4 regions of the Nonomuraea sp. NPDC001636 genome follow, and region 4 is predicted to be linked to each of the others. Evidence: riboswitches for the same ligand, from Rfam matches in the RefSeq annotation. Region 4 holds a riboswitch; each other region holds the start of a gene.
What was found. A riboswitch is a leader RNA that binds a small molecule or an ion and turns the genes downstream of it on or off. The one in region 4 is predicted to bind cyclic di-AMP.
Positions count from the first base shown of each region.

Region 1: another riboswitch for cyclic di-AMP. It lies ahead of ABT158_RS14740 (C40 family peptidase); the one in region 4 lies ahead of ABT158_RS51285 (hypothetical protein).
Region 2: another riboswitch for cyclic di-AMP. It lies ahead of ABT158_RS11145 (CHAP domain-containing protein); the one in region 4 lies ahead of ABT158_RS51285 (hypothetical protein).
Region 3: another riboswitch for cyclic di-AMP. It lies ahead of ABT158_RS08905 (C40 family peptidase); the one in region 4 lies ahead of ABT158_RS51285 (hypothetical protein).

Region 1 covers NZ_JBEOZT010000006.1:132,813-139,894, forward strand. Annotated here, with positions in the region: gene ABT158_RS14725 (glycosyltransferase family 4 protein) at 1-58, opposite strand, end outside; gene ABT158_RS14730 (M48 family metallopeptidase) at 55-1,812, opposite strand; gene ABT158_RS14735 (gluzincin family metallopeptidase) at 1,824-2,657, opposite strand; gene ABT158_RS14740 (C40 family peptidase) at 2,864-3,307, opposite strand; cyclic di-AMP (ydaO/yuaA leader) riboswitch at 3,468-3,631, opposite strand; gene ABT158_RS14745 (hypothetical protein) at 3,634-3,864, shown strand; gene ABT158_RS14750 (C40 family peptidase) at 3,981-4,907, opposite strand; gene ABT158_RS14755 (NYN domain-containing protein) at 5,040-6,362, opposite strand; gene ABT158_RS14760 (phosphotransferase family protein) at 6,507-7,082, shown strand, end outside.
Region 2 covers NZ_JBEOZT010000004.1:308,369-315,450, forward strand. Annotated here, with positions in the region: gene ABT158_RS11130 (PP2C family protein-serine/threonine phosphatase) at 1-261, opposite strand, end outside; gene ABT158_RS11135 (glycosyl hydrolase family 18 protein) at 423-2,381, opposite strand; gene ABT158_RS11140 (luciferase domain-containing protein) at 2,624-2,971, shown strand; cyclic di-AMP (ydaO/yuaA leader) riboswitch at 3,232-3,368, shown strand; gene ABT158_RS11145 (CHAP domain-containing protein) at 3,383-4,099, shown strand; gene ABT158_RS11150 (TetR/AcrR family transcriptional regulator) at 4,151-4,699, opposite strand; gene ABT158_RS11155 (nuclear transport factor 2 family protein) at 4,797-5,294, shown strand; gene ABT158_RS11160 (Tm-1-like ATP-binding domain-containing protein) at 5,305-6,528, shown strand; gene ABT158_RS11165 (phosphoenolpyruvate hydrolase family protein) at 6,528-7,082, shown strand, end outside.
Region 3 covers NZ_JBEOZT010000003.1:382,785-389,866, reverse strand. Annotated here, with positions in the region: gene ABT158_RS08930 (ROK family transcriptional regulator) at 1-138, shown strand, start outside; gene ABT158_RS08925 (sensor histidine kinase) at 265-1,392, shown strand; gene ABT158_RS08920 (response regulator) at 1,433-2,134, shown strand; gene ABT158_RS08915 (DUF2306 domain-containing protein) at 2,107-2,742, opposite strand; gene ABT158_RS08910 (NAD(P)-dependent alcohol dehydrogenase) at 2,924-3,916, shown strand; gene ABT158_RS08905 (C40 family peptidase) at 3,900-4,472, opposite strand; cyclic di-AMP (ydaO/yuaA leader) riboswitch at 4,503-4,664, opposite strand; gene ABT158_RS08900 (3-isopropylmalate dehydrogenase) at 4,764-5,810, shown strand; gene ABT158_RS08895 (branched-chain amino acid aminotransferase) at 6,009-7,082, shown strand, end outside.
Region 4 covers NZ_JBEOZT010000003.1:184,597-191,678, reverse strand. Annotated here, with positions in the region: gene ABT158_RS07935 (PadR family transcriptional regulator) at 1-366, opposite strand, end outside; gene ABT158_RS07930 (MDR family MFS transporter) at 423-1,877, shown strand; gene ABT158_RS07925 (DUF5302 domain-containing protein) at 1,925-2,125, shown strand; cyclic di-AMP (ydaO/yuaA leader) riboswitch at 2,291-2,425, shown strand; gene ABT158_RS51285 (hypothetical protein) at 2,601-3,308, shown strand; gene ABT158_RS07915 (alpha/beta fold hydrolase) at 3,363-4,238, shown strand; gene ABT158_RS07910 (hypothetical protein) at 4,293-4,664, opposite strand; gene ABT158_RS07905 (roadblock/LC7 domain-containing protein) at 4,691-5,062, opposite strand; gene ABT158_RS07900 (DUF4388 domain-containing protein) at 5,095-5,955, opposite strand; gene ABT158_RS07895 (roadblock/LC7 domain-containing protein) at 5,959-6,333, opposite strand; gene ABT158_RS07890 (winged helix-turn-helix transcriptional regulator) at 6,471-6,821, opposite strand; gene ABT158_RS07885 (NAD(P)-dependent oxidoreductase) at 6,876-7,082, shown strand, end outside.

The DNA.
Region 1 (7,082 bases), on a different contig from region 4:
ACTGGATGCCGCCCGGCCTGGGCGGGAAGTCGTTCGTCACGAAGACCACGTCGGTCACGGTTCGGGGACGCCGTTCAGTCTCGCCCACGAGCGGGCCAGGGCGATGCGCTCGGGGCTGGAGGGATGGGAGGCATAGAGCACATATTCCACCGCATCCGGCGACAAGTCGGAAATGTTGGTTATGGCGAGCCGTTTCTGCATCGCGACGAACGTGGCCGGATCCCTGGTGAGGTCGAGGGCGTGCACGTCGGCCCGCGCCTCCACGTGCCGCGTGATCAGGTTCTGGGCCGGGTCGGAGACCAGCGAGGCCAGCGTCATCAGCCCCATGAGCACGCCGATGGCGCGCGGGTCGGCCACCGAGGCGATCCCCGTACGCCGCCGCAGCGGCCCGACCAGCAGGAACAGGCCGATCGCCCCGAAGGCGGCCAGCAGGCCGCCGAGCAGCGTGCCGTCGAGCACGTCGGCGTGCTTGGCGTGGCCCAGCTCGTGCGCGACCACCAGCTCGACCTCCGACTCCGGCGCCTTGAGCAGCGTGTCGTAGACGACGATCCGGCGGGTGGCCCCGAAGCCCGACACGTACGCGTTGAGCGCCGTGGTGCGCCGCGAGGCGTCGGCGACCAGCACGTCCTCGACCGGGACGCCGTCCCGCTCGGCCATGGCCAGCAGCTCCGTCCGCAGCGAGCCCTGCGGCATGGAGGTGAAGTCGTTGAACAGCGGCTCGAACACCACCGGGTAGACGTACGACACGCCCAGGGTGAGCGCGAACGCGCCCACGGCGGCCGGGATCCACCAGCGGCGCACCTTGCGGGCCAGCGCCACGAGGGCGAGCAGCATGACGGCCATCAGCAGCACGCTGACGCCGGTGTTCTTGAGCCGGTCGGCGGCCCAGCCCGTCCAGTCCTGGGTGGACAGGCCGTAGTCGCGCAGGATCGTCTCGAACCACATGCCGAGCGGCCACCTCAGCAGCTCGGTGATCGCGGTGAGCACCACCACGCCGAGGAGCACCCGCACCCACCACGGGCCCCTGAGCACGCCCAGCACCTTGGCCGCGAACGGCGTCAGGACCAGCAGCCCGGCGAACAGGACCGTGAGGCCGAGCGAGATGTAGCCGGGCAGGGTGGTGGCCGCGTCGAACGCCTGCGACCTGGCGATCTGGGCGGCGCTGAAGTCGCGGGCGGGGTCGGGGGCGACGGCGGGCGCGCCCGCCGCCAGGACCCGCCAGGGGGTGGTGAACGCGGCCACGGCCAGGATCACGCCGCCGACCAGGGCCAGGGCGGCGCCGGCGGCGCGCCTGGAGCGGGATTCCGCGCGTTGCCGTTCGCGGGCGATCAGGTGCTCCGCCGTCCCCGTCAGCTTGCCGGTTCCCTTGCCGTCGTCCTTGCCGCCTGTTCTCGGGGCGTCGGGGTTCTCGGGGCTCTTGCCGGGGTCGTCCGTGCCCTCGGCGGCCTGCGCGGGGGCCGAGGCGTCGGCGGCGGGGGCGTCGGCGCGGGTCGCGTGGGGGCGGTCGTCGGGGGTGGGGGGTTGGGGGTGACGGGGGTCCTCGGTGTCGGGGTCGGCGTCCGCGTCGGGGCGGGCGTCGGGGCGGGCGTCCGGATCGTCCGGGTCGTCGGGGTGGCCCGGGGACTCGGGGGGCTCGTTGGTGCCGGACGGCTCCCGCGGCGTACCGTCGCCGGGGCGGTCTCCGCCGTCGTCCGTGATGGCCACACCGCCGCCGTGCGCCGCCGCGACCGCCGTGCCGGGCTCGTCGGCCCCTCTGGCGACCGCTCCGGCGGGCTCGTCCCCTTCCCGGGGCGGGTCGTTCCGCTCGCTCATCTGCCTCCCCTTCACGCGAGCTGCTCTCGTACGTACTCGCGCCACCGTGCCGCCAGCGTCCCGGCGGTGAGCCCCACGGAGGCGAGCGCCTGATCGACGCCGGCCACGCGGGCATCACGGTAGAGCCGTACCAGGGTCCCGTCACCGAACCGGTCTGCGAGGAAGCGACACGCCATCCAGGCCTCCTGGTACGCCCGCGCGAGCCGTCCGGGATCGGCGGCCGTGGGGGCGAAAGCCGCAGGTCCGGGCAACTCGCTCGGCAGTCGGCCGGCCCGTACGTCGGCGGCCAGTTCGGCGGCGGCCGTCCGGACGGGGAGCCCGGCGTCGCGGTAGGCCACGTAGTCGGCGAACCCCTCGTAGAGCCAGACGGGCAGCCCGTCGGTGCCCGCGGCGACGTGGGTGAGCTCATGGGTGAGGACGACGTCGCGTCCCGTGGGGGTGAGCCGGGCGAACGAGCCGGGCACGACGATCACCCTGGCGCCGTCGGCCACCGCGGCCAGCCCGTCCAGCGGGCCCGTGCCCGCCAGCCCGGCCGCCTCGGCGTCGGAGTCCGGCACGACGACCAGCGCGCGCACCGGCCGGCCGAGCATCGCGGACACCCGCCGTCCGGCGAGGTCGGCGCGGCGGGCCAGATCGGCGAGCACGGCGGGCTCTGCGCGGTGCCCCACGACCACGGACCGCGCGCCGCGGGCCACCTGACCGCCGTCGCTCCACAACCCGCGCGCCCCGGCGGGCAGGACGGCGGCGGGCGGCGCGTCGGCGATCACGAGCACCGCCGTCAACAGCAGCAGGACCGAGAGGAGCAGACGCGGCCCGCGGAGGGACGGACGCACCTGCGAGGACACGGCCCGATGCTAGTAGGCCCACGCCCCTGCCTGCCCCTTCCGCGATACCGGGCCCCGCATGGGCGCCGGGCCTTCACGACGCCGGGCCCTTTCGCCGGACCGGCCTCTGCACGGGACCGGCCACTTCACAGGACCGGCCTCTGCACGGGACCGGGCATGCGACAGGCCCCGGCCCGGACCGGGGAGGGTCCGGGCGGGGCCCGTTGTCACGCGCCGGGACGCACCGCGCCGACGAACGACGACTTCCGCCATCCGCCCAGTTTGTCGATGCGCACCCGTTCGCCGGTCCGCGGCGAATGGACCATCTTGCCGTGGCCGACGTACATGCCGACGTGGCCCAGCCCGTTGAAGAACATCAGGTCGCCCGGCTTGAGATTGCGCCAGGAGACCTTGCGCTTGATGCGGGCGAACTGGCTGCTCGCCACGCGCGGGAGCCGCACCCCGGCCTTCTTCCAGGCGTACTGGACGAGTCCGGAGCAGTCGAACGCACCAGGGCCCGTGGCCCCGTACCGGTACGGGTCGCCGACCTGGTGCTTGGCGACGGCGACGGCCCTGCGGGCCTTCGACGTCTGCCGAGCGGCTCTGGCCGACCTGACGGTCTTCGCCGACTTGGCCGACCTGGCGGTGGCCGCCTTGGCGGTGCTGGACACCGCGGTGAGCCTGGCGGCCGATTCGTTCGCCGTCTGCGCCCCGGCCGGTACGGCATGGAGAACCGCACCTCCGGCCGTCACGGTCATCGTGAGTGCGACGCCCCTCAGGGCAAGACGGGACAGACGGGGGTTATGCAGGGAGGTAGACAGGATTTCTCCTTGTGTCTTCCACGAACGCCTACCGGGTTAGCTGACGGATTCGGGCCTGGAAGTCGCCCTACGGCGCGAAGACGCGCCGATTCACCCCTGATCCCGGGGGATTACGGGATCGTTGGGTCCCCGGCTCCGTGCCTCCTGGCTGCACGGACTCGGCAGGTCGCCGCCCGATGGTGGTGCTGAACGGGGATATCGGCGGCGACCGCTGGATTTTTATTCGGTCCGCATCGGGGGTACCGATGTCGATCCGCGGTGCGCATGGCTTGCTGACCGCGACGCCAGAAACTACGCCGAGGGGTCAAGATTTGGCAAAGGGAGACACGGCCTGTAAAGATCAGATAAAGGTGCAAGTAAAGGGTGAAACCCCTGTTGGAGCTGAGGGTTCCGTTACGGATTTGTGACCCTTCTCACACTTCCCGGCACACCTGATTGTCAGGGCACTTTCGCGCCGTTTGTCCCGTTCGCCCCAGCGGTCATGGGCACGCCGAACCCGCCCGCGATTCGGGCGGGGGCCGGGTCAGGGGCGGATGGCTCCGACGAGCGGACGGCCGTAGTCGGCCAGGCGGACGACCTTGACGACGTCGCCCGTCTGCGGCGCATGGACGATCTTGCCGCCGCCCGCGTAGATGCTGACGTGCCCGAGCCCCTCGCTGAAGATGAGGTCACCCGGCTGGAGGTCCTTGAGGTCCACCTTGCGGCTCGCGCCCCAGGCCCACTGCTGCCACGTCGTACGCGGCAGTGAGACGCCGGCGGCGCGCCAGGCGGCCTGGGTCAGCCCTGAGCAGTCGTAGCCGCGCGGGCCCGTGCCCCCGTAGATGTACGGCTTGCCCACCTGGGCGAAGGCGAAGTTCAGCACGGCCGCCGCGCTGCCCGAGGCGGGACCGGTGTACTTGATGCCGGTGCTGTTGGGGTTGCCCGGGTTGTAGGCCCCCAGCTTGTCCAGGAGCTTCTTCTGCTGGCCGACCAGCTTCAGCACCTCGGCCCGCTCCCGCTGGACGGCGTCCCGCTCCTTGTCGGCGTCGGCGAGCGCGGTCTCGGCGTTGTCGCGCTCGGCCTTGAGCCCCTTGTTCTCGCGGTCGAAGGCGGCCAGCTTCTCCAGCCGCTCGCGCGAGAGCTGCCCGGCCATGGCCAGCCCGGCCAGCAGGTTCTCGGGGTCCTCGACGCCGACCATGCCGGGCAGGGAGGTGACGTCCCCGCCCAGCTTGTACGAGTCCACCGCCACCCTGATGATCTCGGCGCGGAGGTCGGCGACCGTCTGCAGCTTCTGCTTGTAGCGGTCGTTGAGCCTGGTGTAGGCGTCCTTGGCCTTCTTATAGTTCTCGGTCGCCGTGTTGTACCGGTCGACGACCTTGTCGGCCTTGTCGTTCAGCTTCTCCAGCTTGGCCTTGGCCTGTTTGAGAGTGGGCTTGGGATCAGCGAGCGCCGCACCCATCGGGACCGTCATCAGTCCGATCGCGAGACCCGCGGCCACCGTCACCCGGCCAAACCTCACAGCGTCGCCTCCCAGGGATTACACCTGGGGCGAAATAGTACAGAAGTGGCGGGTGGGGTCTTGCCAATAGTGCTAATTCGTAACTTATGCGCGGCCCAACCGGCGCAGCAGCAGACCCGACGGAACCGGTCTGGCACCCATCCGGCGTACGGACTCGGCGACCTCGCGGTCGGAGGAGACGACGGCGATGGCCCGGCCGGGCGGCTCGGCCCGGACGAGCTGGCGGATCAGGTCGTCGGCGATCTCGCCCGGCGCGCTGAACAGCACCCGCACCCCGCGCGGCGCCACCACCTGCACCGGCGCGTTGAGCTCGGCGCCGTCGAAGACCACCGTCACCTCGACCCGGGTCTGGGCGACCAGCCCGCCGAGGCCGGTCATCAGCCGGTTGCGCTGGTCGGCGAGGGTGAGCGTGCCGTAGCCGGTCTTCGTGACGTTGTAGCCGTCGATGATCAGGTGGACCTGCGGCAGCGCCAGGAGCTGGTCGAGGAGCTGCGGGTCGTCGTCGGCCAGGGCCCGCGCGGGCACGCCGCGCACCCCTGGACGCTCGCCGGTGCTGGCCGCGACCGAGTCGGCGGGCCTGCTGATCGTGGTGGGCAGCGCCAGCTCCCTGCGCAGCCCGGCCGAGGCGTCCTGAAGGGCGTCGAGCAGCACCCTGATGCGGGCGTCCTCGATGCTGCGGCCCTCGCGGGCGGCCCGGCGGGAGGCTTCGAGCTGCCTCTCCACGTCGGCCAGGCGCTCGCGCAGGCGGCGCAGCTCGGCCTCGCCCGCGTTGCCGGCGGTGGAGGCGGCGTGCCGGGCGTCGTCGGCGGCCTGTTCCATCTCCTCGGCCCTGCGGGTGGCGGCCTTGGCCCGCTCGCGGGCGTCGTGGAGCTTGCGCCGCAAATCGGAGTTCTCGGCGCGGGCCGCCTTGATCTGCTCGCGCAGCCGGTCGGCCTCCTCCTTGGCGGCGGTCTTCTGGGCGGCCAGCTGCTCGCGCAGCCGCGTCACGGCCTCCTCGCGCTCGGACCCCTCGGCCGCCACGGCGGACTGCTCCAGGTCGGCGCGGGCGGTTTCGATCATCTCCGCCCAGCCGGGGGGCCTGGTGAGATAGGCTGCGGCAGCCACCAGCACGGGGTCGGCGGCGGGCGGCACACTGCCCTCGGCCAGCGCGGCGACCAGCTCGGGCCATCCGGCGGCGACGGACTCGGCGACCAGTTCGCGGAACTTCTTGTCGTTCTCCAGTTGCGCGGCGATCGGCGCGCTGCCCAGCTTGGCGCGCTTGCGCGGGTCGAACTTGGCGATGCCGCGCAGCGGCGGCGGCACGGAGACGGCGGGCATCGTGCCGAGAACCTGCGCGGCCAGGTCGACGACGTTGAGGCGCACCTGCTCGGGAAGCGGGCGAGACAGGCCTTCACCCGCTGAACTCATCCCACTTGTCCCTTCGTGACATGCCCTTTCAGACAAGGGTACGGCTCTTGCGTACCTGACCGTAACGGTCCCTTGAACCTAGACAAGCGCTTGGTAGGGGGTATACGACTGAGCCGGGGCAGCGGTGCGGCCTGGAGGTGAGCGGTGACGGAACAGATGCGCACGTCCACACGTGACCTGGAGGAACTGCGCGAGCGGGCGTCCCGCTGGCTGCGCGGCCGGGTCGGCGGGGACGCCACGGTGTCGGAGCTGTCGCGGCCCTCCGGCAACGGCATGTCGAGCGAGACGCTGTTCTTCACCGCCACCTGGGCCGCCGGGACGCGGCGGTGCGTGGCCAGGCTCGCACCTGCGGCGGAAGCCGTTCCGGTGTTCCCCTCCTACGATCTGCGGGCCCAGTTCGAGGTGATGCGGCTGGCCAGGGAGAAAGCTGGGATCCCAGCGCCCAGGCCGCTCTGGTTCGAGCCCGACCCCGCGCCGCTCGGGACGCCGTTCTTCGTCATGGAGCGGGCCGAGGGCGACGTGCCGCCCGATGTCATGCCGTACACGTTCGGGGGCTGGCTGCACGACGCCTCCCCCGGCGACCGGCGGCGGCTGCAGGAGGCGAGCGTCGGGCTCGTGGCGGCGCTGCACGAGACGCCGTACACCGGGCAGGACGTCGCGGTGCTCGGCCCGCTCGCCCCCGGCGGCACGGACGGCCTGCGCGCGCACGTCGAGGCCCAG
Region 2 (7,082 bases), on a different contig from region 4:
GACCACGCTCATCAGCCCGAACGCCGCGGTGAAGCCGGAGACCTCCAGGTTCGTCCGCAGATTGCCGCCCAAATAGGCGACCGAGGCCGACACCACCGCCAGCACCCACACCGACGCGATCGACGTCTGCAACACCGAGCCCAGACCCGACACGATCGCCGGCAGGAAGATCAGCACCGGCACGAGCTCCGCGCCCCCGCCGGTGAACCTGTCCAGCCCGACCACCAGCACCGTGATCCCGATCAGGCCGACCAGGAACACCGGTGTCGTGAAGAAGGGCCGCCTGTGCCCGCCACCCCAGAGAATCGTCGTTCACCCCCGGTGACCAGCTTCTCCCAAGGCGTCCGTGTTCCGTCCTGCGGCGCGCCGGGCACGGCGAAGGGCCGGCCCCGAAACCCGGGGCCGGCCCCTGAGCTGCGAACTTATCCGAGGCCGTTCTTCATGGCCGTGAGGAGTTCGGCGTTGGTGGTGTCACCGCTGAGCTCCCAGAAGAACGCGCCGCCGAGGCCCTGGTTCTTCGAGTAGCTCATCTTGCCGCCGATGGTGCTCGGCGTGTCGTAGCTCCACCACTGGTTGCCGCAGTAGGCGTAGGCCGTGCCCGCGACCGTGCCGGTGGACGGGCAGCGGGTCTTGATCACCTTGTAGTCCTCGATGCCCTGCTCGTACGTGCCGGGCGCCGGGCCGGTCGCCGTGCCGCCGGGCGCGGCCTGGGTCACGCCGGTCCAGCCGCGGCCGTAGAAGCCGATGCCGAGCAGCAGCTTGGCGGCCGGGACGCCCTTGCTCTTGAGCTTCTGGATGGCGTTGTCGGTGTAGAAGCCGGGGATCGGGATCTTGTCCCAGCTGGTGAGCGGGGAGTGCGGGGCGGTCGGGCCCTGCGCGTCCCAGCCGCCGAAGAAGTCGTACGTCATGACGTTGTACCAGTCGACGTACTGGGCGGCGCCGCCGTAGTCGGCCGCGTCGATCTTGCCGCCGTCGTTGCCGTCGGCGGTGATGGCCGCGGTGACCAGGTTGTTCGCGCCGAAGCGGGAGCGCAGCGCGGACATCACGTTCTTGAACGCCGCCGCGCCGCTGGTGTCACAGGTCAGGCCGCAGGCGTTCGGGTACTCCCAGTCGATGTCGATGCCGTCGAAGACGTCGGCCCAGCGGGGGTCCTCCACCAGCTTGTAGCAGGAGTCGGCGAAGGCCGTCGGGTTCTGGGCCGCCTGGCCGAAGCCGCCGGACCAGGTCCAGCCGCCGAAGGAGAAGAGCACCTTCAGGTTGGGGTACTTCTTCTTCAGCTTGCGCAGCTGGTTGAAGTTGCCGCGCAGCGCGCCGTTGTCCCAGGTGTCGGCGACGCCGTCGACGCTCTCGCCCGCCTGGTAGAAGCGGTCGTAGTCGGCGTAGCTGTCGCCGATCGTGCACTGCCCGTTCTGCACGTTGCCGAACGCGTAGTTGATGTGGGTCAGCTTGGCCGCCGAGCCGCTGGTGTCGATGTTCTTGACGTGGTAGCCGCGCTGGTAGATGCCCCACTGGACGAAGTAGCCCAGCACCTTGTTGCCGCCGCCACCGCCGCCGCCCGTGGTGGTCGCGGTGATCTGGTTGCTGTCGGCCGAGCGGTTGCCCGCCGCGTCACGCGCGCGCACGGTGTAGTTGTAGGAGGTGTTGGCGCTGAGGCCGGTGTCGTTGTACGTGGTGCCCGTGACGGTGGTGACCAGGGTGCCGCCGCGGTAGATCTCGTAGCCGGTCACGGCCACGTTGTCGGTGGAGGCGTTCCAGGCCAGCGAGACGCTGTTGTTGCTGACGCCGGTCGAGCGCAGGCTGCCGGGCACCGTCGGCGGGGTCTTGTCGTCGCCGCCACCGCCGCCGGTGGTCGTCGCGGTGATCTGGTTGCTGTTGGCCGAGCGGTTGCCGGCCGCGTCACGCGCCCGCACGGTGTAGCTGTAGGCGGTGTTCGCGGTGAGGCCGGTGTCGTTGTACGTGGTGCCCGTGACGGTGGTGACCAGGGTGCCGCCGCGGTAGATCTCGTAGCCGGTCACGGCCACGTTGTCGGTGGAGGCGTTCCAGGCCAGGGCCACGCTCGTGTCCGTGACGCTGGTCGAGCGCAGGTTGCCCGGCACGGAGGGCGCGGTCGTGTCGCTGCCGCCGCCACCGGAGACCTTCCACAGCGCCGCCACGTTCGGCGGCTCCCAGCCGGGCTGGGAGGTGTGCGCCTGGAGGCAGACGTAGTCGACGCCGTTGTAGGTGACGACCGTGCCCGCCGTGTAGGCGGTCCACGGGGCCCAGGCCGCCGCGTACGCCACCGTGCTGGTGGAGGCGAGCGCCGGGGCGGCCACGGCCACGGTGAGGGGCAGGGCCAATGCCGCCATTCCCGCCAGGACCTTGCTCAGAATGGTGTGTTTCATGTCGCTCCGACATCCGTTGGGGGGTGTGTGGGGAGTGGGATGGGAGACTTCTGGGGAAACTATTAGGAAAGTTTCCTTTAAGTTGTGAATCGACGGTAGCTTCTGCCTGGGGGAGCGTCAATACGTATCGGTCAGGTGTCCGTAATCGTGCCGGTCAGACCCCGGATGCGCCCGTTCACGAGGGGATAACGGTTCAGGAACGGGGGCTGACGGCGGGGTGAGCCGTGGCTCAGCATTGGAGCGTGGCAGGAATCTCCGCCTGGCGGCGGACGCCCACGCGACGCGGGCCCTACGTGGTCCGCGCGGTCGCGGAGTTACGGTCCTGGCCGTCGCTGAACGTCAGCGGCACCGGTCAGCAGGTCGCCTTCGCCGTACACGGAACCGAGATCCTGCGCCTGGCCGGCCGGGACGAGATCCACGTACGGCTCACCGCCCCCGCCATCGGCCGCCTGGAGCCCTATCTGCGGGCGTGCGACCAGGTCCATGCCTGCCGCGACCGCGCCTGGGTCGCCGTACAGGTCGACGCCGAGCCCGATCTGGAATTGTTGCTGGCGCTCACGAGCGTGGCGATAAAGGCGCACGTGGCGTGAACCGATTCGGTGCGTAGCGTCTCTCCCACGCAGCGTCGAATTCATTGCCGTGATTTGCCCGGGAATTACTCGCCGGGTAGCTTGGTTGTACACAGCCGAACGGGGAGTCGTCCCAGGTAGGGATGGCATTGCCTGGGAATTACCCAAGCGGGACCCGTGTTGTACAGAATCGATGCGGACATCACCGCATCCGGGCGTCGCACATATACCTTCAGGCCCTTTCCCGGGCCCGGGAAGACGATGCGTCAGCCCTTTGCCTGACCAAGAGACCGCTGAATCCGCCTGTGCGCGGAACCGGGGACCCATGTGTCCAATGGGGTGAATCGGCGCCGAGTGCCGTAGGGCAGCTTCCCGCCCGAACCCGTCAGCTAACCCGGCAAGCGGCACGGAAGCACAAGGAGTAACACCCTCATGGCCAAGCACCGTCTTCACCGTGCCTACAAGCTCGACCTCGCCAAGATCGCTCTCGGCACGACCGCCGTCGCCGGCGTGCTCGGCACGCACGCGGCAGTGAACGCCGACACCACCGCCACCGCCCACACCGCCACCCAGACCGCCAAGGTCGCCGGCGTGGCCGCCCAGCCGCGCGTCGCGCAGAACAGCGCCGCCGACGAGAGCGCCAAGGGCAAGGTCAACGTCACCGCCGCCCAGGTGCTGGCCACGGCCCGCGCCCAGGTCGGCACCTCCGAGGACGCCAACGGCGGCGGCACCAAGTTCCAGAAGTGGTACGCCGACTCCCAGCGCGCCGCCGAGACCGCCGCGCGTGACGGCGGCAACCGCGCCATGTACCTGAACGCCCCCTGGTGCTCGATGTTCGTCTCCTGGGTCGGCGAGCAGACCGGCGCCCGCCCGCAGGTCGGCTGGGACGCCTACACCGTGACCCACGCCAAGTGGTTCGCCGCCAACAACCGGTGGGGCACCGAGGCCAAGCCCGGCGCCGTCGTCTTCTTCTCCTGGAGCGGCAGCAAGAGCCTGAGCGACATCCAGCACGTCGGCTTCGTCGTCAAGGACAACGGCGACGGCACGATCTCCACGATCGAGGGCAACACCGGCAACGGCAAGGTCGAGCAGCGTGTCCGGCCGACCTCGCAGGTCGTCGGCTACGGCTACCCGTCCTACGCCGCCTGACCCTTCCGAGCCAAGAGCGCATTCCCTGCGGGGAGTGCGCTCTTTCGCGTTTCAGGGCCGCCGGTGCCGGTGGACCAGGGCCGCCGCGGCCTGCCCGGCCGAGCGGGCCGCGCCCGGCTCCTCGGAGATCATCGCGGTGACCGTGGCGCCGTCGATCAGGGTGAGCAGCTGCTCGGCGAGCAGGCCGGGGTCCCCGGCGCCCGCCTCCTCGGCGAGCGAGCGCAGGTAGGCGCGCAGGCGCTCCTTGTGCTCGCGCACCGCCGTACGGACGGCGGCCGAACCGGCGCCCAGCTCGGCGAAGGCGTTGGCGAACCCGCAGCCGCGGAAGTCGTCCTCGGCGAACCAGCGTTCCAGCCACGCGAAGACCGCCGGGATGCGGTCGCCGGCGTCGGCCACGTACGCGGTGAGCGAGGCCATCCAGCGTTCGTCGCGCCGCCGCAGATAGGCCACGACCAGCGCCTCCTTCGACGGGAAACACTGGTAGAGGCGTTTCAGCGAGACGCCGGAGGCGGCCCGGATCTCGTCCATGCCGACCGCCTGCACGCCGCGGCGGTAGAACAGGTCGCCCGCGGCGTCCAGCAGCCGCTGCTCGTGATCCATGACACCCCTCCAGGTGCTTGCCGCGGAGAACGATCGTTCTCTACGCTAGCGCACAACCCGGGAGAACGACCGTTCTCTCGATCGGAGAGGACAGCCCATGACCCGCCCGCCCGTCCCGCCGTTCACCGATGAGACCGCCCGGATCAAGGTCCAGGCCGCCGAGGACGCCTGGAACACCCGCGACCCCGACCGCGTCGCGCTCGCGTACACCGAGGACTCCGTGTGGCGCAACCGCGGCGAGTTCGTCACCGGCCGCGCCGAGATCGCGGAGTTCCTGCGCCGCAAGTGGGCCCGCGAGCTGGACTACGCCCTGCGCAAGGAGCTGTGGGCGGTCACCGGCGACCGCATCGCCGTCCGCTTCCAGTACGAGTCCCGCGACGCCGCCGGCCAGTGGTGGCGCAGCTACGGCAACGAGCAGTGGGAGTTCGACGCCTCCGGACTGATGCGCCGCCGGGAGGCCAGCATCAACGACGTCGCCATCGCCGAGGAGGAACGCCGCATCTTCGGCTCCCGCCCGCCGTCCGAGCACGGCGTGGACGTCCTCGGCATCCGCCACGCCGAGATCGCCGGGGTAAGGTCGGAAGGCCGATCGTAGGAGGTCTGACATGGCGGTCTTGCTGCTGGGCACCCTCGACACCAAGGGGGAGGAGTACGCCCTCGTCCGCGAGCTGATCATCCGGGCCGGCCAGGGCGTCGTCCTCATGGACACCGGCGTCATGGGCGCCCCCGCGCTGGCCGCCGACGTCCCCGCCGAGGCCGTCGCGCGGGCCGCGGGCACCGGCCTCGACCGGCTCAGGAGCGCCGGCGACCGCGGCGCCGCGCTCGCGGCCATGGCGGCCGGGGCCACCGCCCTGGCCAAGGACCTGCACGCCCGCGGCGAGCTGAGCGGCGTGCTCGCGCTCGGCGGCAGCGGCGGCTCCTCCATCGCCGCCGCCGTCATGCGGGCGCTGCCCGTCGGCCTGCCCAAGCTGCTCGTCTCGACCATGGTCAGCGGCGACGTCTCGGCCTACGTCGGGGAGACCGACGTGACGCTCATGTACAGCGTCGTCGACGTCGCGGGCGTCAACTCCGTCTCCCGCCGCATCCTGACCAACGCCGCCGCCGCGATCAGCGCGATGGCCGCCTCCTACGACGCCGGCGCCGAGCCGTCCGGGGAGGACAAACCGCTGGTCGCGGCCACGATGTTCGGCGTCACCACGCCCGCCGTCGACGCCGCGCGGGCCCGGCTGGAGTCCCTGGGCTACGAGGTGCTGGTCTTCCACGCCACCGGCTCGGGCGGCCGGGCCATGGAGGCGCTGGCGGCCGGCGGCCACTTCGCCGGGGTCCTCGACCTGACCACCACCGAGCTGGCCGACGAGCTCGTCGGCGGCGTGCTGTCGGCCGGCCCCGACCGCCTGACCGCCGCCGGGCGGGCCGGCATCCCGCAGGTCGTCAGCCTGGGCGCGGTCGACATGGTCAACTTCGGGCCGATGGAGACCGTGCCGGAACGGTTCAGGTCACGGCAGCTCCTGGTGCACAACCCGACGGTGACGCTCATGCGCACCACTCCGGCCGAGAACGCCGAGATCGGGCGGGCGATCGGCGAGCGGCTGGCCCGCGCGTCCGGGCCGGTCACGCTGTTCGTGCCGCGCGGCGGCGTCTCGGCCGTCGACGTCGAGGGCGGCCCGTTCCACGACCCGGCGGCCGACGCGGCCTGCTTCGACGCCGTGCTCGCGGCCGTCGCCGGCAGCGCCGTCGAGGTCGTGCAGAGCGACCAGGACATCAACAACGCGCAGTTCGCCGTGGCGGCCGCCGACCGGCTGCACCGGCTGATCGAGAAGGGGGCTTGATGCGTCGCGACGAGGCACTACGGAGGTTGCGCGCCGAACGGGAGGCCGGCCGGCTGATCATCGGCGGCGGCGCGGGCACCGGGCTGTCGGCCAAGTCCGCCGAGGCGGGCGGGGTCGATCTGCTCATCATCTACAACTCCGGGCGGTTCCGGATGGCCGGTCGCGGCTCGCTCGCCGGCCTGATGCCGTACGGCGACGCCAACGCGATCGTCGTGGAGATGGCGGGGGAGGTGCTGCCGGTCGTCAAGGACACGCCGGTGCTGGCCGGGGTGTGCGGGACCGACCCGTTCCGGCTGATGCCGCGCTTCCTCGACGAGCTGAAGGACATGGGCTTCACCGGCGTCCAGAACTTCCCGACGGTCGGCCTGATCGACGGTGTCTTCCGGGCGAACCTGGAGGAGACCGGCATGGGCTTCGACCTGGAGGTGGAGATGATCAGGCTGGCCGCCGAGCGCGACCTGCTCACCGCCCCCTACGTGTTCACCCCCGAGCAGGCCACGGCCATGGCGCGGGCGGGCGCCGACATCCTCGTCCCGCACATGGGCCTGACCACC
Region 3 (7,082 bases), 200 kb from region 4:
CGCCGGATCGCCGAGCTGGGGCCGCTGCGCCCGCGGGTGGTGGCCAGCGCGCTGGGCGACAGCGGCGTGCTGCTGGGCGCGGTCGCCCACGCCAGGTCCCGCGCCTGGGACCTCATCTTCGACGCCCGCAAACACTGACCCCAGCCCCACCTTCCCTGAAGGCCGGTGGCTCCGCGTCCCGAGGTCCCGACACCCAAACCCCCGCCTGTGGGGTGGGGGTTTGGGGCGATGCGGGGGGAATGGGGGCGCGCTTACGATGTGGGGGTGGCCGGCCTCCTTCGTTCCGTGTGGCGCGAGCCTCGTCCTCCCGGCCCGCCCGTGCGGGTGTGGCGCGACTGGGCGCTCGTCGCGGTGCTCGTGCCGGCCGCGGTGATCGAGGGCGTGCTGCGGCCCGACCTGCGCTGGCCGGTGGTCTCGACGGCCGTCACCGTCGCGCTGATCCCCACGCTGCTGTGGCGCAGGACCAGGCCGCTGCTCATGGTCGCGCTCGTGTTCGGCGTCACCACCGTGGCCCCGCTGCTGACCGGCGGTGAGCCGGTGGAGACGTACACGCTGGCGTTCGTCACGATCGTGCTCTACGCGCTGTTCCGGTGGGGTTCGGGGCGCGAGGCCGTGATCGGGCTGGCGGCCGGGCTGGTCGCGGTCGGTCTGTCCCTGGTGTCCGGACGCATGGCGCCCGGCGACGTCGTCCCGGCGCTCGGCGTGCTGGTCGCGACCGTCGGGCTGGGCAGCGCCTTCCGCTACCGGGCCGGCGCGCGGCTGCGCGAGCTCGACCAGGTCAAACTGCTCGAACGCGAACAGCTCGCCCGCGACCTGCACGACACCGTCGCCCACCACGTCTCGGCCATGGCCATCCGCGCCCAGGCGGGCCTGGCCACCGCCGCCTCCGAGCCGGGCGCGGCCACCGACGCGCTGCGGGTGATCGAGGCCGAGGCGTCGCGCACGCTCGCCGAGATGCGGGCCATGGTCCGGGTGCTGCGCAGGAACGAGCCGGCGGAGCTGACCCCGGGCCGCCACCTCGACGACCTGCGGCGGCTCGCCGGACGCCCGCGCGTCGGCCCGGCCGTCGAGGTGGAGATCGCGGACGGGCTCGGCGACCTGCCGCCCTCGGCCGGCGCGGCGCTCTACCGCATCGCCCAGGAGTCGATCACCAACGCCCGGCGGCACGCCCGCCACGCCACCCACATCACCGTCCGGGTCACCGCCGACGACGTCGCCGTACGCCTGACCGTGAGCGACGACGGCGACCGCGCCGGCGGGGTCGCCGCCCCCGGCTACGGCCTGATCGGCATGATCGAACGCGCCGCCCTGCTCGGCGGCACCTGCGAGGCGGGCCCCAACCCGAACCGGGGCTGGACGGTCACCGCCGTCCTGCCGAAGGAGCCCGCGTGAACGCCCGGCGGGAGCCCGCGGGAGCGCGGAAGGAGGCGGTGTGAGCGACCGGCGGGAGGCCGCGGGAAGCGGCCCGGAGGGGACGGCGGCCATCCGGGTGCTGGTCGCCGACGACCAGGAGATCGCCCGCACCGGGCTCAGGATGATCCTCGACGCCCAGCCCGGCATCGAGGTCGTCGGCGAGGCCGGCGACGGCAGGCGGGCCGTCGAGCTGGCCCGCCGCCTGCGCCCCGACGTGTGCCTGTTCGACATCCGCATGCCCGGCCTCGACGGAATCGCGGCCACCCGCGAGCTGGCCGGGCCCGACGTCGCCGACCCCATGGCGGTCGTCGTGATCACCACGTTCGACCTCGACGAGTACGTCTACGCCGCCCTGCGCGCCGGGGCCAGGGGTTTCCTGCTCAAGGACGCCGGCCCGGCGCTGCTCGCCCAGGCGGTGACCGCGGCGGCCGGCGGCGAGGCGCTCATCGCCCCGAGCGTGACCGCGCGCCTGCTGGCCGCGTTCGCCGGAGCAGGGCGTACGGAGGCGCCCGCGCAGCCGGTCGAGGCGCTTACCGGCCGCGAGGAGGAGATCCTGCGCGCCGTGGCCCGCGGCCGGACCAACAGCGAGATCGCCCGCGAGCTGCACATCTCGCTCAGCACGGTCAAGAGCCACGTCGCGAGCCTGATGACCAAGCTCGGCGTGCGCAACCGCGTCGAGATCGCCATGTGGGCCTACGAGACCGACCGCGTACGCACCTGACCTCCAAGGGTTCTGCGGACGACCCGCTCGGCCACCGCCAGGTTGATCACCCAGCCCGCGCCGACGAGCAGCGCCCGGCCGAGCTCGCCGGGCGGCCCGAAGGCGGCGAGCCCGAACGCCAGGGTGAACGCCTGCGTGCCCGCGCCGAGCCCGATCGCGTACCCGCGGGTCATCCAGGCGCGATGCCGGGCCACGTCGCGCCGCCGGATCGCGGCCAGGCCGAGCAGGAGGCAGGCGGCCATGGCCGTCCCGAACAGCAGCCGGAAGGCGGCCAGCAGCGTCCCGTCGCCGGCGGGAAGGTCGGAGAAGAGCGTCAGCCACACCCCCGACAGCGCCGCGACCAGCCCGCACGCCACCAGCACCCGCCCCGCAGCGCGGTGCCACCCCGGCCGCTTGGCCCGGAACCGGGCCTGGAACTGGAACGCGCCGAGGACGCAGAACACCAGGGAGGCCGGGATGTGCAGCAGCACCGGCACGGGCATGGCGAAGAAGCGCGCGTTGTCCGCCGTGACGGGGGCGCCGGCGGCCAGTTCGGTCAGCCGGAGTGCGCCGGCGACCAGCGGGACGACGCTGAGCGCGAGCAGCCCGGCGGGTGCGATCCATCTCATGCCTGAGAGCGTGCCGCCCGCGCCCGTGCCGGGGCATCGCGCGGACGGCCGGTCCTGGTTCGCACCATCGGCGGGCGGTCGGTCGTACTTTCGGCCATCGAGCCGTCGCCTTTCGACCGTTGAGCGTCCGCGCAGGTCACGCCCACACTGGCGGCACATCAGCGGCACGAGGGAGAAAACGATGAAGGCGTACGTCCTGCGCTCGTTCGGCTCGCCCGACCAGCTCGTCCTGACCGACGTCGAGCGGCCCGTGCCGCGCGATGACGAGGTGCTGGTCCGGGTGCGGGCCACGTCCGTGCAGCCCTACGACTGGCACTTCATGCGGGGGGAGCCCTACCTGGCCCGGGTCATGGGCGGCGGGGTCGGGCTGCGCCGGCCGCGCATCGCCGTCCTCGGGGCCGACGTGGCGGGGGAGGTCGAGGCGGCCGGGAAGGACGTCACGCTGTTCCGTCCCGGCGACGAGGTGTACGCGATGTCGCTGGGGGGCGGCTTCGGCGAGTACGTCTGCCTGCGGCAGGGCGAGGTGGCGGCCAAACCGGCGGGCCTGTCGTTCGAGCAGGCGGCGGCGGTGCCGATGGCGGCCAACACCGCGCTGATCGCGCTGCGCGACGAGGGACGCCTCCAGCCGGGCCAGAAGGTGCTGGTCAACGGCGCGTCCGGCGGCGTGGGCACGTTCGCCGTGCAGCTCGCCAAGGCGCTGGGGGCGCACGTCACGGGCGTGTGCAGCGGGCGGAACGCGGACCTGGTGCGCTCGCTCGGCGCGGACGACGTCATCGACCACACCAAGGAGGACTTCGCGGCCTCGGGGCGGCGCTTCGACCTGCTGCTCGACGTGGCGGGCGGCCGCCGGCTGCCGGACTGCCGCCGCGTGCTGACCAGGAAGGGCACGTACGTGCTGGTCGGCGGTCCGGCCGGCCGCTGGGTGCAGCCGGCCGGACGCATGTTCGCCGCGCTCGCGTCGGGGCCCTTCGTCCCGCAGCGGATCGTCAGGGCGGACGTCGTCCGCTGCGGGAGCAACAGGGCGAACCTGCTGACGCTGACCGGGTTGATCGAGCGGGGCGCGGTCACCCCGGTCATCGACCGGACCTTCCCCTTCGGCGAGCTCCCGGCGGCCGTCCGCTACCAGGAGGAGGGGCACGCCCCGGGGAAGGTCGTCGTCACAGGGTCGCGGTGAGCATGGCGGGGGCGGGGGCCTTCTGGAGCTGCTTGTAGTCGGCCCAGCGCTTGACGCCCTTGGGGTCGGGGCGAACCGCGCCGACGAAGGCCTGCCTGCGCCACTGCGACAGGCGTTCCTCCTTCACCACGTCGCCGGTGTGGGGGGAGTGGACCATGTAGCCGGGCTTGGAGATCATGCCGACGTGGCCGAGGCCGCTGAAGAACACCAGGTCGCCTGGCTTGAGGTCGTTCCAGGCGATCTTCCTGGAGAAGGCGCCGTACTGCTCCGCGGCGGTTCTGGGGAGCTCGATGCCGGCGTCCTCGTAGGCCCGGAGCATGAGGCCCGAGCAGTCGTAGCCCCGTTCGCTGGCGCCGCCCCACACGTACGGGGTGCCGCGCTTGTCCATGGCGTATTCGAGGGCGACCTTCCAGGCCGGTTTCGGCACGTGCCGTTCCTGGACCTGTTTCACCTGGGGGCCGGTGAGGGTGATGGAGGGGGTGGGGGCGGCCGGAGCGGCCGGAGCGGCGGGAGCCGCGGGGGCGGCAGGCATGAGACCTGCGGCGCCCGCTGCCACCGCCACAAGGATGGCGATGCTAGACAGGGGACTGTCCTTCCACGTGGCCGACCGGGTTAGCTGACGGGCTCGGGCCTGGAAGTAGCCCTACGGCGGTGCTCCTCGGGGGAGAGGCGCGGCCGATTCGCCCCGGGGGGAAAGATGGGTCCCCGGCTCCACGCAGCGGCTGCGTGGATTAGGCTCGTCGGACTCTAACGAAACGGTCAAAAGGTCGCAATCCCCCCAAAACGGATTGTCCGGTTGTTGAGATGATGTGTTCGTCAGCCGAGACGAGCCGGTAAGGTACCGCCCATGGAGTCGCGTAACATCCGCCTGGCCGTCATCCCCGGGGATGGCATCGGCGCCGAGGTCGTAGCCGAAGGGCTCAAGGTCCTGGAGGCCGTGGGCACGAAGATCGAGCCCACCCACTACGACCTGGGCGCAGCCCGCTACCACCGCACGGGCGAGACCCTGCCCGACGCGGTGCTCGAAGAGCTGCGCGGCTACGACGCGATCCTGCTCGGCGCCGTGGGCGACCCCAGCGTGCCGCCCGGCATCCTGGAGCGCGACCTGCTGCTCAAGCTCCGGTTCGAGTTCGACCACTACGTCAACCTGCGGCCGGTCAAGCTGTTCCCCGGCGTCGAGACCGCGCTGGCCGGCGCCACCGCCGAGCACATTGACATGGTCGTCGTCCGCGAGGGCACCGAGGGCCTCTACGCGGGCACCGGCGGCGTCATGCGCCGCGGCACGCCGCACGAGATCGCCACCCAGGAGTCGCTGAACACCGCCCACGGCGTCGAGCGCGTCGTGCGTTACGCCTTCCAGAAGGCTCAGTCGCGGCCCCGCAAGAAGCTCACGCTCGTCCACAAGACGAACGTGCTCACCTTCGCCGGCGACCTGTGGCAGCGCACGGTCAACCGCGTGGCCGCGGAGTTCCCCGACGTCACCACCGACTACAGCCACATCGACGCGGCCTCGATGTTCTTCGTCACCCAGCCCGAGCGCTTCGACGTGATCGTCACCGACAACCTGTTCGGCGACATCATCACCGACCTCGGCGCCGCGATCGCCGGCGGCATCGGCCTGGCGGCCAGCGGCAACATCAACCCCGAGCGCACCTCGCCGAGCATGTTCGAGCCGGTGCACGGCAGCGCGCCCGACATCGCCGGTCAGGGCAAGGCCGACCCGACCGCCACCATCCTGTCCGTGGGCATGCTCCTCGACCACCTCGGCCTGCACGCCGAGGCCGCCAAGGTCGAGCAGGCCGTGGCCGCCGACATCGCCGAGCGGGTGACCGGCCGCGCCGGCCGCACGACCAGCGAGATCGGCGACGCCATCGCCGCGCGAGTAGCCGGCTAGGACCGCCTAGCCCCGCACGCGCCTGGCGGTCCGGACACGGACTGCCAGGCGCTTTTCGCGTTCTTCGGGATTGAACCCCCCAAGTGCCTCTTGCCATCCCAAATCGCGAGACACTAGGAAGTACGAATACTGCTCGCGGGCAGTAGCTACCAGAATCAGCTTTCGAGTCGCAGATTCGTAGAGAGAAGGACCGTCGTCATGACCATCGCTCAGAAGCTCAGCTTCGACGTGCAGCATTCCGACCACGCTCGCACCGCGGCCGAGCGGGAGCAGGTACTGGCGAACCCCGGGTTCGGGCAGGTCTTCACCGACCACATGATCTCGATCGACTACACCGACGGCGAGGGCTGGCACGACGCCAGGCTCATGCCGTACGGGCCGCTCTCGCTCGACCCCGCGACCTCGGTCTTCCACTATGCGCAGGAGCTGTTCGAGGGCCTGAAGGCGTACCGGCAGATCTCCGGCTCGATCGCGACCTTCCGGCCGTACGCGAACGCCGCCCGCTTCAACCGCTCGGCCGAGCGCATGGCCATGCCCGAACTGCCGGAGGAGGCGTTCGTGGAGTCGCTGGAGCTGCTGGTCTCGGCCGACAAGGAGTGGGTGCCGACCACCGAGGGCCACAGCCTCTACCTGCGCCCGTTCATGTTCGCCACGCAGGCCGGGCTCGGCGTCAACTACCCGTCGAAGACCTACAAGTACATGGTGATCGCCTCGCCGGCGGCCTCGTACTTCAGCGGCGGCATCAAGCCCGTCTCGGTCTGGCTGTCCACCGAGTACACGCGCGCCGCGCCCGGCGGCACCGGCTTCGCCAAGTGCGGCGGCAACTACGCCGCCGCCTTCGTCGCCCAGCGCCAGGCCGTCGACAACGGCTGCGACCAGGTCGTCTGGCTCGACGCCCACAAGCACGAGTACGTCGAGGAGATGGGCGGGATGAACCTGTTCTTCGTCTTCGGCAACAAGCTCGTCACCCCGGCGCTCACCGGCACACTGCTGCCCGGCATCACCCGGGAGTCGATCCTGGAGATGGCCGGCGACCTCGGCCTGGAGACCGAGGAGCGGCTGATCTCGGTGGACGAGTGGGAGTCCGCCTGCGCCTCCGGCGAGCTGACCGAGGTGTTCGCCTGCGGCACCGCCGCCGTGGTCACGCCGGTGGGCTCGGTCAGGGGCGACGACCGCTCCTGGACCATCGCCGACGGCACCCCCGGCCCGGTGACGATGCGGGTGCGCGAGGAGCTCGTCGGCATCCAGTACGGCGCCCGTCCCGACACCCGC
Region 4 (7,082 bases):
GGCCTGGAAGTGGGCCTTGATGCGCTCGACCACGGCGGCGGCCTGCTCGGTGTCGAGCAGGGCCAGCAGGAACGCCTGGAGGGCGGTCTCGCTGCGCACGGTCGCCGACGGGTCGTGGCCCACCAGCCACTCGGTGAGCAGCGCGCGGCCCTCGGCGGTGATGGCGTAGATCTTGCGGCCCCGGGCGCCCTCGTGCTCGACCGTCACCAGGCCGTCGGCGGCCATCTTGACCAGTTCCGGATAGATCTGCGTGTGCCCCGCCTGCCAGACGTGGTTGAGCGAGTGCTCGAACTTCTTGGCCAGGTCGTAGCCGCTGGCCGGGCCTTTGGTGGCGAGCAGGCCGAGGAGCGCGATCCGCAGGGACATGTCCGCCAGCATAGCGAAGGCTTGACATGTCAGCTCTTACATATCAATCTTCACCTGTGACGAATGACATGAAGACCAAGGGCAACGGGCTGGTGTTGCTGGCGGTGCTCGGCGGGATGTTCCTGGCGATGCTCGACCAGACGATCGTCGGCACCGCGCTGCCCCGCATCACCGGCGAGCTGGGCGGCACCCGCCTCTACACCTGGGTGGTCACGGCCTATCTGCTCACCTCCACCGTGACCGTGCCGCTGTACGGCCGGCTCTCCGACCAGCACGGCAGGAAGCCGCTGCTGCTCGTCGGGATGTCGGTGTTCGTCGTCGGATCGGCGCTGTGCGGGCTCGCCCAGGACATGACCCAGCTGATCGCCTTCCGCGCCGTGCAGGGGCTGGGCGCGGGCGCGTTGTTGCCGCTGTCGCTGGCCCTGGTGATGGAGATGTTCCCGCCCGGACGCAACGGCGCCCGCGTGCAGGGCGCGCTCGGCGGCGTGATGGCGTTGACGTACCTGGCCGGGCCCTTCCTGGGCGGGTTGTTCACCGACCACGCGAGCTGGCGGTGGGCCTTCTACGTGAACGTGCCGCTCGGGATCGTGCTGATCGCGATCGTGGTGCTGCGGCTGCCGTTCCGTCCGGGCACCGGCGGCGGGGGCCGGCCGGACTACGCGGGCATCGCGGTGTTCAGCGTCGCCATCAGCGCCCTGCTGCTCGGCCTGACCGAGAAGGGCCTGGACGGCAACTCCTGGACCTCCCCGTCCGTGGCCGGGCCGATCCTGCTGGCGCTGGTCCTGCTGGCCGCGTTCGTGCTGGTCGAGCTGCGGGCGGCGAACCCGGTCATGCCGATGCACCTGTTCCGGGACCGCACGTACACGCTGGTCAACGCGACCTCCTTCTTCACCGCCTTCTGCATGTACGCCGGCGTGGTGTTCCTGCCGCGCTACTTCCAGCAGGCGCTGGGCGTCAGCGCCACCGAGTCCGGGCTGAGGATCTACCCGATGACGCTGGCCATGGTGGCGGGCAGCGCGCTCATGGGCACGCTGATGTCCAGGACGCGCACGTACAAGCCGTGGCTGGTCGGGGCGCCGTTCCTGCTGGTGGCCGGCAGCCTGCTCTGCCTGAACCTCACCGTGCGCACCGACGGCCTGCTGCTGGCCGGATGGATGGCGCTGCTCGGGCTCGGCATGGGGCCGATGTTGTCGGGGCTGACCGTGGCCGTGCAGCAGGCCGTCCCGCCGCGGTACATCGGCACGGCCTCGGCCAACCTCACCTTCTTCCGGCAGATCGGCGGCTCGGTGGCGCTGGCGCTGGCCGGCACCGCGTACACGTCGGTCATCACCACGGACGCGCCCGTCCACGGGCTCGCGGCGGCGCACGCCTCGGCGGCGGCCGTGGTCATCCCGTCGCTGGGCGTGGCGGGCGCGGTGATCGCCCTGGTCGCGCTGGTCATGATGCCCGGCAGGCGGCTGGCGCAGGCGCCCGCGGCGGAAAACAGAGTGGAGGCCGGTTTCGCGTCGTAAGCGACGTCGTGCGAAGCTGTGGATGTCCCCAGAACCAGGAGGTCCTCATGGCGGAAACACCGGAGCCGGAAGTCAGCGAGACTCCCGAGGACGAGATGAAGCGCAAGTTCCGCGAGGCGTTGGAACGCAAGCGCGGGCAGCAGGCCGACTCGGCCGCGGGTGGCAGGGGCGTGGACCCGTCGAAGATCCACGGGGCGCACGGTCCGGCCGCGAGTAAAAGATCCTTCAGGCGCAAGAGCGGCGGCTGAAAGGCCCGATTTAGCAGGGGGTGCGGCATGCCGCGCCCCCTTTCTCTTTACCTCGATAGGTAGATCTTTACCCGGTTCATGACGATTCGTTTGTATTTGTCCGAATCTCTGGGTACGGTCTTAACCAATTACCAGCTGGTGGCGTAGTCCCTACCAGGAGAGGGACGACAGCTGGCGCCGAATCCCGACGTGTCGGGAACCGGGGACCCATCTCATTGGGGTGAATCCGGCCATGTGCCGGTAGGGCATCTCCACGCCCGAACCCGTCAGCTAACCCGGTAGGCGAGATGGAGAGGACTTCACGCATGTACCACCTCGTCGTACCCCCGGACAGTGTAGTGACGACCGCCTGCTGAGCGGTCTCTTCCCTGACTTCCCCCACGCGCCGCGTAACCACCTTTTCGGCGCTCTGCCCGGTTACGCACCGTAGTCACGCGCGTTCCCCCTGTCCCCTCGCGAAGGACTTCACTGCTTCATGTCTCGATTTGGCCTGCGCTCTCTCGCCCTGCTGTCCGTGTCCGCCATGGGCGCGCTGACGATCTGCGCCACCGGCGCCCACGCCGACACCGGCGACGACCAGAAGATCCTGCTCAAGGGTTCCACGAAGGCCTCGTACTTCTGGGACGACTCCTCCGGCCGGGCCGGCGACACCGGTCTGCCCGCCAGCGGCAAGCCCATGCAGAAGGGCCTGGCCGCCAGCCCGAGCTGGCCCCTCATGACCGAGGGTTACGTGACCTACAACGGCAAGAAGATGCCGTTCTTCGTGGGCGACCGCGGCCCCGGCGAGCCCTCCAGCCGTGGCGTCATGCTCGACCTCGACGCCAAGACCTTCGCCGAGCTGACCGGCGGCACCTTCAACCCCGACACGCTCGGCGTGGACGGCAACGGCGGCCAGGGCCACATCAAGATCGACTACGTCATCACCAAGTGGGGCGACGGCAAGGGCAAGAAGAACTACCCCGTGGCCTTCTCCACCGGCGCGTGGGGCAGGTACGACGACAACCCGGCCGAGCCCCCCAAGGTGCTGGCCGACAAGCCCGCCGACGACGCGGCCGGTTCCGCCGGCGGCCAGGTCGGGAAGACCGTCGCGATGGGCGGCACCGTCATGGCCGGCGTGCTCGTGCTGGCCGGCGGCGGCGTGGTGCTCGGCGGCGAGCGCCTGCGCAAGCTCCTCAACGACTGATCCCCGGACAGACCGCTCTTTACGCCTCGCGACCAGAATGACATTCTGGTCGCTGTGATCCAGCGCGCAGCCGCCAACGGCATCGAGATAGCCTACGAGAGCTTCGGCTCACCCGCGGGCAGGCCCCTGCTGCTCATCATGGGGCTCGGCGCCCAGCTCATCCACTGGGACGACGAGTTCTGCGGACTCCTGGCCGAGCAGGGCCACCACGTCGTCAGGTTCGACAACCGCGACGCGGGCCTGTCCACCCATCTCCACGACGAGGGCGTGCCCGCATGGGGTGCGCCCTCGCCGTACGTGCTGGACGACCTGGCCGACGACAGCGCCGGGCTCATGGACGTCCTGGGCCTGCCCGCCGCGCACGTCGTCGGCGCCTCGATGGGCGGGATGATCGCCCAGGCGCTGGCCATCCGGCACCCCGCCCGCGTGCTGAGCCTGACCTCGATCATGTCCACGCCCAGCCCGCAGGCGGCCCCGCCGACCGATGCGGCCGCCGCGGTGCTCTTCGCCAAGCCCGCGACCGACCGCGAGGGGGTCGTCGCCGGCGCGCTGACGACCTGGGCCGTGCTCGGGTCCCCCGGCTGGGAGCTGGACCGCGAACGCGTCACCAGGCTGGCCGGGCTCGCCTTCGACCGCTGCCACGACCCGGCCGGCACGGCCCGCCAGCTCGCCGCCATCATGGCCTCCGGCGACCGCACGTCCGCGCTGGGCGGGCTGAAGGTGCCCGCGCTGGTCATCCACGGCGAGGACGACCAGCTCGTGCCGCTCGCCGGCGGCCGGGCCACGGCCGCCGCCATCCCGGGCGCCCGCCTGGTCACCTACCCCGGCATGGGCCACGACCTGCCCCGCGCCCTGTGGCCCGCGATCGTCGCCGAGATCACCGCCCTCACCGGCTCCGCGACGCCCGCCCGGCCCGAGCCCGCCGCGTGACCCGCCACGTGACCCGCTACGTGACCCGCCGCGGAGCCTTGCCGCGCGGGCCGGTCAGAGCTCCAGCTTCTCCTCGATGACCTTGAGCATGTGCCGGGCCAGGGCCAGGTTGGCCCGGTTGCGGTCGAGGGCGAGGTAGAGGAACAGGCCCTTGCCGCTGCGGCCGGTCAGCGGGCGGATGATGTGGTACTGGGCGGTCAGCGTGATCAGGATGTCCTCGATGCCGTCCTTGAGGCCCAGCGAGTCCATCGTGCGCAGTTTGGCCTTGATGACCTCGGTGTTGCCCGCCGCCGCGACCTGCAGGTCCAGCTCCTTCGAGCCGCCGAGCGTGCCGAGCGCCATGCCGCTGCCGTGGTCGACGATCGCCGCCCCGATCGTGCCGTCGATGCTCATCATCTCTTTGAGGGAGACGTCCATGCCTGCCATGCTTTCCTCCGCTTCGGTGGGGATGGTCAGTGCTTGCGTGCCACGGCGGCCACGGAGGCCGCCGTCTTCCTGCCCTCCAGCCGGAGGAGCCCGACGTTGGCGCCGGGTCCCGCCAGAACCGTGAGGACGATCGTGGGGCCCGCGGCGTAGAAGGCCACGAACCCGGCGGTGCCGGACACGAGGGTCTCCTCGAACGTCCCGCGGCCCGCCATGGTCAGCATCCGGCCGCTCATCGCGAGCAGCGCCGCCGACAGCGCCGCCACCTGCTCGCCGGTGTCTCCTTGCAGGTCGCAGGCGATCCGCAGGCCGTCGACGGTGCACGCGACGCTGCCGGTGACGTCCGGCGTGCGGCCGCGCAGGAGCTCCATCTCCGCCAGGACCTCTTGCCGTAGCTCCACGGGTGGCCTCCTCCTGCGTCGTGAGGGAAACCTCACGGCATCTCCTCCAGCGCCTTCTTCAGCCGCAGCAGCAGCGTCAGATCGGTCGGGTCGCCCGTCGGCACCGGCCCGGCGGCCCCCGCCCGCCCGTTCCCGGCGGGAACGGCCACCGCGCCGGCCACCGCGCCGGCCACCGCGCCGGCCACCGCGCCCGGCACCCGCTTGGGCAGCGCCTCCCCGTCGTCCGGACGGCGTTGCGCGGGCCGTACCGGGTCCGGCGGGACGAGGAGACCGGCGGCGGCCAGCCTCCTGACGGCCAGCAGCACCGAGTAGCCCGACCGGCCCAGCTGCCGGGCCAGCTCCAGCGGGGTCGCCTTGTGGTCGGCCCGTACGACGACCTCCCACTGCACCTGGCTGAGCGCCACCCCGTGGCCGGGCAGGCGCGGGACCGGCCGCACGGGCTGGGTGTCCACCTCCGGCGAGGGCCAGATGCCGGCCAGCTGCTCCCGGCGGCGGGCGGACTCCCGCACCAGCTCCTGGACGTCGAAGAACCACTGCCCGCCCAGCCAGTGCTCCTCGCCGGGCCGGAACTTCGGCCGCACGCCGGTCACCGGCAGCAGGAAGAAGGCGGCGTCCTGGACCACGCCGAGCACGGCGTACTGCAGCTCGGCCAGGGTGACCGGGCCGTCCTGGAGCAGCCGGGCGCGGCCGCCGTCGGCCTGCAGGGCGCGCAGGGCCGGCTCCGGCACCCGCCCCCTGGCCGCGAACAGCCGCTCGACGCCCGGCGTCTGGGCGCACTCCATGTACGTCACGCGCCCGTCCGACAGGTAGATCGTGCCGTTCCGGCCCACGCGGAGCGCCCCCGTCGCGCGTTCGCGGGCGAGTCCGGCGAGGAGTGAGTCGAGCGCGGCCATGGCTCAGGTGGTCAGCAGGTCGGAGATGGCCCGCAGGCGGTACCGGGCCAGGGCCAGGTTCGACCGTTCCGGGTCGAGACGGACGTAGATGACCAGCGGCCCCTCGAAGACCGTCTCCAGCAGCCGGAGCAGGTGGTGCCCCCGGTCGGTGGTGACGAGCATGTCGTCGATGCGCACGATCTCGCCGGGACACGTCCGGGTCAGCCCGTCGGTGGTGGCGCGCAGCGCCTCGGTCAGCGCCGCGGCGGACCTGTCGGCGTCCACGCCGGACGCGCTGCTGAAGGCGACCGCCATGCCGCTCGTGCCGTCGACCAGCATGGCGTCGAGCGCGCCCGGTATCGACATGACCTCCGCCAGGCAGGTGTCCACTCCCAGCACCGCGAGCCTCCCTCCGTCGTGGGACGGGGAAAGCGTAGGGGGCCACAAGAGACCAGAAGGCAGGCGATTTACCGAGGGATACGTTTTTATACGGCCAGGACGAAGAAAATCATCACTCGTGCGGAAATATGATCAATTCACGAGATTTTTTCACGATGGCGGAGAATTTCGTGCACGTTGTCCTCGGCCCACCGCGCGACCACCGAGATCGGCGCGTGCAGCGAGCGGCCGAGGTCGGTCAGCGCGTACTCCACCCGCGGCGGCACCTCGGCGAAGACCTCGCGGGTGATCAGCCCGTCCAGCTCCATGGCCCGCAACGTCTGCGTGAGCACCTTCGGCGTCACCCCGCCGATCCGCCCGCGCAGCACGGTGAAGCGCATCGGCCCGTCGCTGAGGCTGAGCAGCACCAGCACCGACCACTTGTCGCCGATCCGGTCGAGGACCAGCCGGGTCGGGCAGTTCGGGTCGAAGGCATCACCGGTATCCATAAGGTACTTATAGCACGATGAAGTAACCAGTATCCATTGGATACTGTGCTGCACATGAAGATCCTCGTGTTCGGCGCGACCGGAATGATCGGTCAGCGCATCGTCACCGAACTCACCGACCGCGGCCACGACGTCACCGGTGTCAGCCGCCGCGGTCCCGTCAAGGGCGACATCCACGACGCCGCCACGCTCGCCGAGGGCTACGACGCGGTCGTCTGCGCCATCGCCCCGCCGCGTGACGGCACCGAGCCCGAGCCGCCG